Linked DNA regions of Candidatus Ruthia magnifica str. Cm (Calyptogena magnifica). The protein of the gene in region 2 interacts with the protein of the main gene of each other region in a pairwise test. Links are inferred from orthologs where the notes say so. Each region holds a gene or a part of one and is shown on either strand. Other genes may lie near its edges.

Evidence for each region.
Region 1: the proteins of hflK (region 2) and ftsH interact in binary tests that used the Escherichia coli proteins (3 or more experiments, as listed by UniProt). The link is inferred for Candidatus Ruthia magnifica str. Cm (Calyptogena magnifica) from one-to-one orthologs.

The regions. Positions count from the first base shown.
Region 1 is NC_008610.1:156,965-162,215, reverse strand. What follows is about bases 926-3,867. They hold ftsH (ATP-dependent zinc metalloprotease FtsH), read right to left. Parts: upstream 3,387-3,867; coding sequence 1,464-3,386; downstream 926-1,463. Other genes in these bases: RMAG_RS00725 (LPS-assembly lipoprotein LptE), read left to right, coding at 3,536-3,867; folP (dihydropteroate synthase), read right to left, coding at 926-1,422. Outside these bases: glmM (phosphoglucosamine mutase), read right to left, coding at 1-617; more of folP, read right to left, coding at 622-925; more of RMAG_RS00725, read left to right, coding at 3,868-3,988; holA (DNA polymerase III subunit delta), read left to right, coding at 3,978-4,997; RMAG_RS00715 (glutamate-5-semialdehyde dehydrogenase), read left to right, coding at 4,985-5,251. UniProt on the Escherichia coli protein: Acts as a processive, ATP-dependent zinc metallopeptidase for both cytoplasmic and membrane proteins. Plays a role in the quality control of integral membrane proteins.
Region 2 is NC_008610.1:581,128-586,423, forward strand. What follows is about bases 893-3,879. They hold hflK (FtsH protease activity modulator HflK), read right to left. Parts: upstream 2,969-3,879; coding sequence 1,817-2,968; downstream 893-1,816. Other genes in these bases: RMAG_RS02660 (ATP phosphoribosyltransferase regulatory subunit), read right to left, coding at 893-954; hflC (protease modulator HflC), read right to left, coding at 960-1,817; RMAG_RS02675 (LPS-assembly protein LptD), read left to right, coding at 3,096-3,879. Also shown: more of RMAG_RS02660, read right to left, coding at 1-892; more of RMAG_RS02675, read left to right, coding at 3,880-5,296.

The sequences.
Region 1 (5,251 bases), 420 kb from region 2 along the record:
GGCGTATTATTAATGATATTAATATTCGCACCCAGTTCTGAAAACACGCTTTGGGCAATATGATAAGTAGCACCATTTGCACAATCAATAACGATATTAAGACCTAAAAGACTTTGTGTTCTATCAAAAGTTGATTTACAAAATTCTATATAACGCCCAAGTGGTTGTTCATACCTATAGGCTTTACCAATTTTATCAGCACCTACGCTGATCATGGTTTCGGCTAATTTTTTCTCAATTTCGCTTTGATATTGACTGCTTAATTTAAGACCTTTAGCCGAAAAAAACTTAACACCATTGTCTTGAAAATTATTATGTGAAGCGCTAATTACCACACCAGCACTGGCATTATAAGTTTGTGTTAGGTAAGCAACTGCAGGTGTTGGCATCGGACCTAGTAAACCAACATCAACACCAGCAGATAAAAAACCCGCCTCAAGTGCAGATTCAAATAAATAGCCAGATACACGAGTATCTTTACCAATAATGACACTAGCTTTAGCTCGTTTAGCTAGTACTGAGCCAACTGCCCAACCTAATTTTAAGAAAAAATCAGCGGTAATAGGTTCAACACCCACCTTGCCACGCATACCATCAGTGCCAAAATAATTATCCAATTTACTATCCTGCTACGCTTTGTAAAACCTTAAATGCATCTTTAGTTTCTAAAACATCATGAACACGTACAATATCTGCACCGTTTTGAGATGCTATTATAGCGGTTGTTACACTACCAATCACTCTTCCATTTATGTTTCTACTATTAAGCATACTACCAACCATTGACTTGCGTGACATACCAACCAAAATCCTCAAACCAAAACTTTTAAACTCGTCAAGGCTTCGTAGGATTTCAAGATTATGATTGAATGTTTTACCAAAACCAAAACCTGGGTCTAGAATAATCTTATTTTGGTTAATACCAGCATTAATACAAGCCTCAACTCTTTGATCAAAAAAGTATTTGATTTCATCGATGACATTTATATAAACAGGATTGTTTTGCATTGTTTTAGAATTACCTTGCATGTGCATAAGGCATACGTCCTTACCAGTTGATGCCGCCACTTCAAGGGATGATTTGGCCTGCAAAGCACGTACATCATTAATCATACTTGCCCCTGCCTCAATGGCAAGTTGCATAATTTTTGCTTTTGCAGTGTCAATGGAAATTGGCACACTGATTAGCTTAGATAATACTTTAATGACAGGAATAACACGGCTGGCTTCGTCATCAGTTGACACTTTCGGTGCATTTGGTCTGCTTGATTCGCCACCAATATCAATCATATCAGCACCCTGCTCAATCATTAATTGAGCTTGATTGATGGCTTTGTCAATAGCAAGATATTGACCACCATCTGAAAAAGAATCTGGCGTTATATTAAGCACACCCATAATCATTGCATTAGTAGACTGCATCGTTACCTAGTAGGGTATGTTCAAAAACAGAAAAAATAAAATTAAGCGACTTGTTCGGTAGTACCTCCACTTAATGGTTTTTCATCAGAATCTTTATTGCCATTATTCAGCTCAACACCAGAACCTAACTCTATAGAAGCAACATCAGAGTCAACAATCACGGCTGATTCACGTATTGGTTTTCTATCCATCAAATCGTCAATTTGTTCTTTATCAATAGTTTCAAACTCTATTAAGGCTTTGCTCATTTCGATTAAAATATCTTTATTATCTTTTAGAATCTTTGAAGCCATTTGATAATTGCTGTCAATAATTTTACGAATTTCAACATCAATAACTTTGAAGGTATCTTCTGAAACATGCTTATGTTTAGTAACTTGTCGACCTAAAAACACTTCGCCCTCTTCTTCACCATACGCTAAAGGCCCTAGCGTCTCAGACATGCCCCATTGTTTCACCATCTTATGTGCAATTTCTGTTACACGTTCAATGTCATTACTTGCGCCAGTGGTTACGTTATCTGTGCCGTAAATCAACTCTTCTGCAATACGTCCACCAAAAAGTGAGGCTACTTGAGAATTTAATTTACGCTTAGAAATGCTATAACTGTCTTTTTCTGGCAAAAACATCGTCACACCTAACGCCCTTCCCCTTGGGATAATACTTACTTTATACACAGGATCATGCTCAGGTACCAACCGACCTACAATGGCGTGGCCCGCTTCATGATAAGCGATCATTTCTTTTTCAGTTTCATCCATTGCCATAGATTTACGTTCAGAACCCATCATAATTTTATCTTTTGCTTTTTCAAACTCTTGCATGCCGACCAATTTTTTACCTTTACCTGCTGCAATTAACGCAGCTTCATTGGTCAAGTTGGCAAGGTCTGCACCAGAAAACCCTGGCGTGCCTTTGGCAATATTGATTGATTTAACATTTTTTGCAATGGGTAATTTACGCATGTGGATTTTTAAAATCGCATCACGACCATTAATATCAGGCAAATCTACCATAACTTGACGATCAAAACGGCCTGGCCTTAATAAAGCAGGATCTAGCACGTCTGGTCTATTGGTTGCAGCAATCACAATCACGCCTTCAGAGCCTTCAAAACCATCCATTTCAACCAACATTTGGTTTAGCGTTTGCTCACGTTCATCATGACCGCCGCCCATGCCAGCACCACGTTGACGACCAACGGCATCAATTTCATCGATAAAGATAATACAAGGTGCATTTTTCTTTGCCTGTTCAAACATGTCACGTACACGCGATGCGCCGACACCAACAAACATTTCTACAAAATCAGAACCTGAAATAAAGAAAAATGGCACATCAGCTTCACCCGCAATTGCCTTAGCTAATAAAGTTTTTCCTGTACCTGGAGGGCCTACCAAAAGTACACCTTTAGGAATTTTTCCACCTACTTTAGTGAATTTGCCAGGGTTGGACAAGAAATCTACCAATTCACTCACATCGTCTTTAGCCTCATCAACACCTGCCACATCATCAAAAGTAGTGTCAGATTCATCCTTAGTAATCAAGCGTGCCTTGGATTTACCAAAACTCATTGGATTTTTCCCACCCATTGCGCCACCAGCACCCTTCATGGTGTAAAGAACAACACCAATTAATAATAAAATTGGCGCTAAGGAAATGATTAATTGCTTAAAAAATCCGTCTTTTTCAGGCGGTTTAGCAACCACATTAACGCCGTTGTTCAATAAATCGCCCATCAAGCCTAAATCACCCGGACTATAAGTTGAAAATTGTTCACCACCAACACCTACGCCAGTAATATTACTACCAGCAATCGTTACTTGGGATACATCACCTTGGTTAACACTTTGAATAAACTGAGAATAGGTAATGTCGTCTTTTTGATCACCCACTTGGAACTGACTAAAAATCGAAGTAAGGACACTGCCTAAAACCAACCAAAGTAATAAATTCTTAAACATAATGTAAAAAATATTGCAAAAAACAAGAGGGTTAATTATACCCTATTGTGCACTCATATATGGTCTGATGTCATTTTTTCAAGGTTTATCTACAAATAAATTCAAATTCTGTCATAATTATCATCTTAATTAATAGATACTTTTGAGTCATGTCAAAAATCAACTTATTAACCACCGCCATTATTATAATACTTCTTAGTTCTTGTGGATTTCATCCGCCATATAAAAACTCAGAAATAAACGCCTCTATTACCAGCAGCCGTAATAATGCTTTTGCTGATGAGTTACAAAAGCGCTTTAATCAAAACATACCTCAAACTCTAGTTGTTCAAGTGGGCACTGAAAATCAAAATCAACGTACGGCTTTATATACTTCGAATAATGAAGCTAGCAGTTATACACTAAGCTTAAGCATACCTATTAAGGTCTTTAATCAGCGTAAAAAACTATTACTATCTCAAACCTTCAATGCTAATACATATCTGAATAAGATGAACGTATCCCAAGCAAACAGACTGCAAATTGAAGAGGGTTACCAGCAATTGCGTCATTTAATTATCAAACAACTGTTAAGAAAATTATTTAAACTTAATGAAAATTAAACCGCAGCAACTTAATATTCAATTAGTCAACAAACTTGATACTATTTATTTTATTTTTGGTGCGGAAATATTACTCATTGAACAAAGTTTAGCGCAAATAAATAAAACAGCAAAAAAAGTTGGGTTTGACGAACGGATAAGTTTTGATATTGATGCTAATTTTGATTGGAATCAAATCTTTAGAGAAATCTCAGCCGTTTCTCTTTTTTCACCGAAATGTATTATTAAATGTCGACTAAAGACAGGGAAAATCGGCATTAAAGGTGCTAAAGCATTGACTGAAATTGCCAGCACTCTGCCTGATGATATTTTATTGATTGTTTCCACTGGAAAACTGGACATGGCACAGCAAAAGAGCAAATGGTTCAAAACACTAGAACAGCTTGGTACTGTTGTTCAGCACTTCGAAATGCAAAGCAATCATTTGGTTGATTGGATTGCAAATCATATGGCCGAATTAGGACTTGAGGCCAATACAGAAATTGCACAAAGTATTGCTTTTTGCACAGAAGGCAATTTGACTGCTTCTATGCAAGAAATTCAAAAACTAAAAATGGCTTATCCAAATGGTAAAATTAACACACAAGAATATCTTGAACAAGCTAATCAGCAATCTAAATACACTGTTTATGGCTTAATTGATGCAGCTTTATTTGGCAATAGTAATCAAGTTAATAAAATTTATCAAACCTTAATCTCTGATACGATTATGCCAATTCAACTAAGTAATTCCTTATACCTAGAAATTAAATCAATAATCGAGATGTCAGTTGAACTTATACAAGTGAAAAATATTAATATAGTCTTGCAAAATAATCGAGTTTGGAATAAAAGAAAACCTATTATTACCAATATATTAAAACGCCATTCTTATCAGCGTTTGCAAAAATTATTATTATCACTAGGACGTATTGATCGCTCAATCAAGGGTATGGATAATCTTAATGTCATTGATGAATTACACACATTATTACTAAGCTTGGCTGGAAAGACACAATGGACTCAATAAAAAATTTAATCGTTACACTAGGTGAAAATGCAAAAAATGCTGCAAAAACATTACGTTGCGCTACAACGGTGGCTAAAAATAATACACTAATTAATATTGCTAGTCAAATTGACCAAAATAGAGCAAGCATATTTAAAGCTAACAATCAAGACCTTGTCAATGGCAAAAATAAAGGGTTGGAAACGACTCTACTTGATAGGCTCATGCTTGATGAAGAACGTCTTAATGGCGTTATTGAAAGTTTGAATCAAATT
Region 2 (5,296 bases):
AAAATGATTTTGAGATAAAAATTTCAAATCAAATGAAAAGCCAGTGGCTGCTCTTGATTTACCAAAAGATTTGCCAATACCATTATAACGACCACCTTGTGCCAATGCTTTAGAATAGTTTTCGTTATAAGCTGAAAATACAATACCGGTGTAATACTCATGAATTTGCAATTCGCTAAGGTCAAAAATGGCTTTAATACCTTTGGTATTGAGTTGTTTATCAATAGCAATTAAATCCTCAATGGCTACCTTGGCTTGATTAAGATGGCTAAATATTGTCAATGCCTCGCTTAAAATATCCGACTTTCCTTCTAGTTTTATCAAACGAATAAATAAATCAGCATTTTTAAGCGCATTTTTGTTTAAAAATACTGCTAAATCTGGGGTTGAACGGCATGAGAAAATTGTTCGTAATTGTGCAACGGTTTGTATTGAAATGTTTTCTTGTGCTATCAGTGCATCAAAAATTGTAACATTACCCAAACTAAGCACAATTGGGCTAATTGATAATAGTTTTAAGCTTTTTAGCATTAACCCAATCACTTCAACATCAGCGCTAATTTTATCTGAGCCATATAACTCAGCACCTGCCTGAATGGGAGATCGTGAGGCATAAAAATCATCCGCTTTGGTTTTTAGGATTGAATTGATATAACAATATTTTTCGACTAAATCGCTACCACGTTTGGCATCAATGCGTGCAATTTGTGGGGTAATATCAGCATGCACGCCTAACATTTTACCACTAATAGGATCTAATAATTTAAAAGTTTTCTCATCAATAGTATCACTGGTTAGCAGTAGTGAATTAACATGTTCAACCATAGGTGGGATAACCAAGCCAAAACCCTTGTCAGCATATAAGTCTAAAAGCTGACGACGCAGAGACTCAAAAACTAATGCTTGATCGTCAGTGAGTTCATCTATGCCTTCAGGTAGCTGCCATGCCCCCATTTTAATTATTTAATTTGCGGGCTGAAGTGACGGAAAAATTCTGTATTTGGATTGAGTATTAAAATATTGCTTTGATTGGAAAATGATTTCTTATATGATGCTAACGCACGATAAAAAGCGTAAAAATCTGTGTTCTTATTATAAGCTTGTGCATAGTTATTTGCACTAGCTGCATCGCCCTCACCTCGAATTTTCTCAGAATCACGATAAGCATTTGCCAAAATAATGGTACGTTTTTTGTCAGCAGCAGCTCTAATAATTTCAGCCTTTTCTGCACCTTTCGATCTAAACTCTTTAGCCACTCGTTGGCGTTCTGCTTGCATACGACGATAAACTGAATTAGATACCTCTTGTGATAAATCAATTCGCTTAATACGCACATCAACAATTTCAATACCAAATTGAGCAATGTCTTTTTTAGCAAGCCTGACAATATTGGACATAATTTCACTACGTTCGTTAGAAACTACATCAGCAATCGTACGTTTTGAAAATTCACTTTTAAGGCCAGTTTTAATAATTTGTGTTAAACGATTATTGGTCCTTACTATATTACCACCTGTTGATTTGTAGAACTGCTCAGCGTCAATAATACGCCATTTAACATAAGAATCTACAATTACATTTTTCTTCTCACTTGTTAAAAATCTTTCGGCTGGTTCATCTAAAGTTTGAATGCGATTGTCAAATTTTATAATGTTATTAACAAATGGCATTTTGAATTTAAGACCTGGAGATTCCTCAACGGTAATAATTTCACCTAAACGTAATTTAATAACCGTTTGGGTTTCGTTTACTGTGTAAAGTACTGAACTTAATACTAAGAATAAAACAGCAATTATTGCTAAACCTATTTTTTGCATTATCTAGCTCCTCTATTACGGAAAATTTCTCTAACATTACCACCTTGATTGTTGTGTTGTGTTGATGATTCTTGGGTATTTATTTGTCTAGCATTAATCAATTTGTCAATAGGTAAGTACATCATACTATTAGCTTTAGAATCAACCACTACCTTACTGGTAGAGGCCAGTACATTTTCCATAGTTTCGCGATATAAGCGTTCCCTAGTAACTTTAGGTGCTTTTTCATACTCAGCTAAAATTTGTTTAAAGCGTGATGCTTCACCTTCTGATTTAGAAATCATTTCAGATTTATAAGCTTTTGATTCCTCAAGCATACGTGCAGCCTTACCACGAGATTTTGGCAAAATATCATTGGCATAAGTTTGCGCTTCGTTAATCAAACGTTGTTTGTCTTCACGAGCTTTAACCGCATCAGAAAAGGCAGATTGAACCTGTTCTGGTGGCTGTGCATCTTGCATATTAACTGTTGTTATCAACAAACCAGTTTTATATTTATCCAATAAGTTTTGAGATTTTTCTTTAATATTATCAGCGATATTAGCTCGACCCTCAGTTAAGATGTAGTCCATAGTATTTTGACCAACAACTTGTCGAATAGCGCTTTCAGATACGTGACGAAGTGTTGTGTCTGGATTAGCAACATTAAACAAATAAGCTTGAACATCATTTATTCTATATTGAATCGCAAACTTAGCTTCAATCATATTTTCATCTTTAGTCAGCATTAAAGATTCGGATGAAACATTACCACCAAAGCGTCGATTGTTATTAACCACATTACGATAACCAATTTCAGCTGTTCTGACTTGTTCAACATTAATCCTATTTAAAGTTTCAATTGGATAAGGGATATGCCAATGAGGCCCTTGAGAAGTTTCTTCTTGGAATGCGCCAAAACGCAACACAACACCTTTTTCAGCTGGATCGATAATATAAATACCTGACAACAGCCAGACCAATAAAACCAAAATTAATATATATTTAAAGCCACCTCTTGAAGGAATTTTAGATGTGCCAGCGCTTGATAATTTTTTATTATTAAAGAGACCATCAAATTTATTTTTAAAATCTTTAATCACTTTCTCTAATTCTGGTGGTGTTTGATTACTACCAGACCAAGGGTTTTTATTATTGTCATTCCAAGTCATTTTATTTATGTGTGTCCAAATATAGTGAAAATCGGGGTTATTTTACCCAAACTAAAGCAAGTTTATGCAATTTATTATTACGGCATATAATGTTAAAATAATAATTTTCATAAAAATTACAACCATCATGAAAAAGCAATTAGCTCTTTATTTATTGTTCATTCTATTGTCTAGCATCATTAGTGCCGAAAGTTTAGTGTTAGACTGCCAAAACAATGCTTTACTTTTTCAGAAACAAGTACTTTCAGACAAAATTAAAGATCTTGATGTTCAAGCAAATTATAGTGAAGTTGTTAAAGATGATCATTACCTTTTAAAAGGTAATGTTTCACTAAATTCAAGCACATATTTTCTAAGTGCTGACGAAATTAGTATTAACAAGTTTAGTAAAACATCTATAGCAACTGGTCATGTTAAATTTCAAGACAACGAACTTATGCTTACTGGTGATAAGGCTGTGGTTGAAAAACAAGGCGAAGTAACTCATACAACACTAAATAAGGTCAAATTTCATTATCCTAATTCAATGATAAATGGTCGCGCTCAAGTTGTGACTAATGATGGCACTAAGCAAGTATTTAGTTCAGGTAGCTATAGTTTATGCCCACTTGGTAATTCTGACTGGCAAATGAAGGCTGGCAAAATCACATTAAATTCTTCAGCAAACAAGGGTGTGGCAGAAGATGTTACTATTGAGTTTTTAGGAAAGACTATTTTTTATTCTCCTCATTATGAATGGGTGTTGGAAGGTCGTGGTTCTGGATTTTTAGCACCAACATTTGGTAGTTACAATGAATCAGTCACCAATAAGGGCAACAACTACCAAGTTAGAATTCCTTATTACTTTAATGTTGCTCCTGATCGCGATTTTCTTTTAGTACTAAACCAGTTATCAAGTCGTGGTAGTGCACTTGAAGGCAAATATCGTCAACTTATCACTAACAATGGTTACTTAGGTTATGGGCGTTTTGAAATTGAAGGTCTTTATTTAGATAAAGATAAAATTACTGACAATAGGCGCTGGCTATTAAATTCAAAATTAGACTTATTTAGTACCAAAACTAATTTAAGTATTATTACTAATCGAGTGTCAGATTCGAATTATTTTAAAGAAATTACTCATAGTAATATTTCGGATACAAAATTGCAATCTCATGTTGATTTATCTTATAAAAACCAAAAGAAAAATTTAACCATGTCTTTATTTGCTGAGTCAGAGCAGCTCATTAATAATGGTAGTGCTTCGTACACGCGTGCACCAGAATTATCTTTTAACAAAGGTTATAAAGTTTTAGGTGGGCGCAATGTTAATTTATCATTGATTAGTACAAAATTTATACATAAAAACTCAAACATCACAACCAATAAAACTGGAGTGCGCACTTATGTACAGGCAAAATTTAGTCGTTCATTAAGGACTAATAACTATTCACTCACCCCAAGTTTAAATTTATCAACAACCGATTATACGATGAATGATGTTGCTAATCAAAAGCGCAATATTGCTAGTTTTAATCTTGATTCTAAATTTTTCTTAGAAAGAAAAATATCCTTATTTGGTACAAATTTAACCCAAACTCTAATTCCAAGACTGGCTTACAATTATACACCTAAAAAAGACCAAAGTGTACTTCCTAATTTTGATTCAGATGATAAAAATGATTCATATGAAGGTTTATTTTCAGGGAAAAAATTTACAGGTATTGATAGAATTGCCAGTGCTAATGACCTTACCTTTGGTCTTGAATCAGATTTTATTGACGAAGAAATGGGTGATACTTATTTAAGTTTAAAAATAGCTCAAGTATACCGATTTGATGACATAGGTATGAATGGTAGTGGCGTTTTAACTAGCCAAAGAAAATATTCTGATGCTACCATGTCGGCTAATTTAATGATACGTGATTTTGCTTTTAATAATTCACTGCAATACAATCCAAAAACCAACAAAATAAGTAAACGTAATAGTTCGGTTGGTTACATTCTAAGCCCTAAAAAATTTTTAACTTTGGCACATCATAATGATAATGGTAAAAAATTAGCTGAATTATATGGCGCTTATCCACTAACACAGAAAATACATGTGTTTGCTGGCATTAATCGATCCATTAGTGATTCAATTACTAACAAAGAAACCACAGGAATTGCTTATGCATCTTGCTGTTGGGCGATGCGTTTAGCGCACTTTAAAGAACATGTTAGTGGTAATGATTATGCTTATGTGACCAAATTCGAGCTGGTTCTTAAAGGATTGAGCGTTACCTCTTCAAATTTATACAAACGCCTAAAAGAAGATGTACCTAATTACTTAGTTAATCTTGATAATTT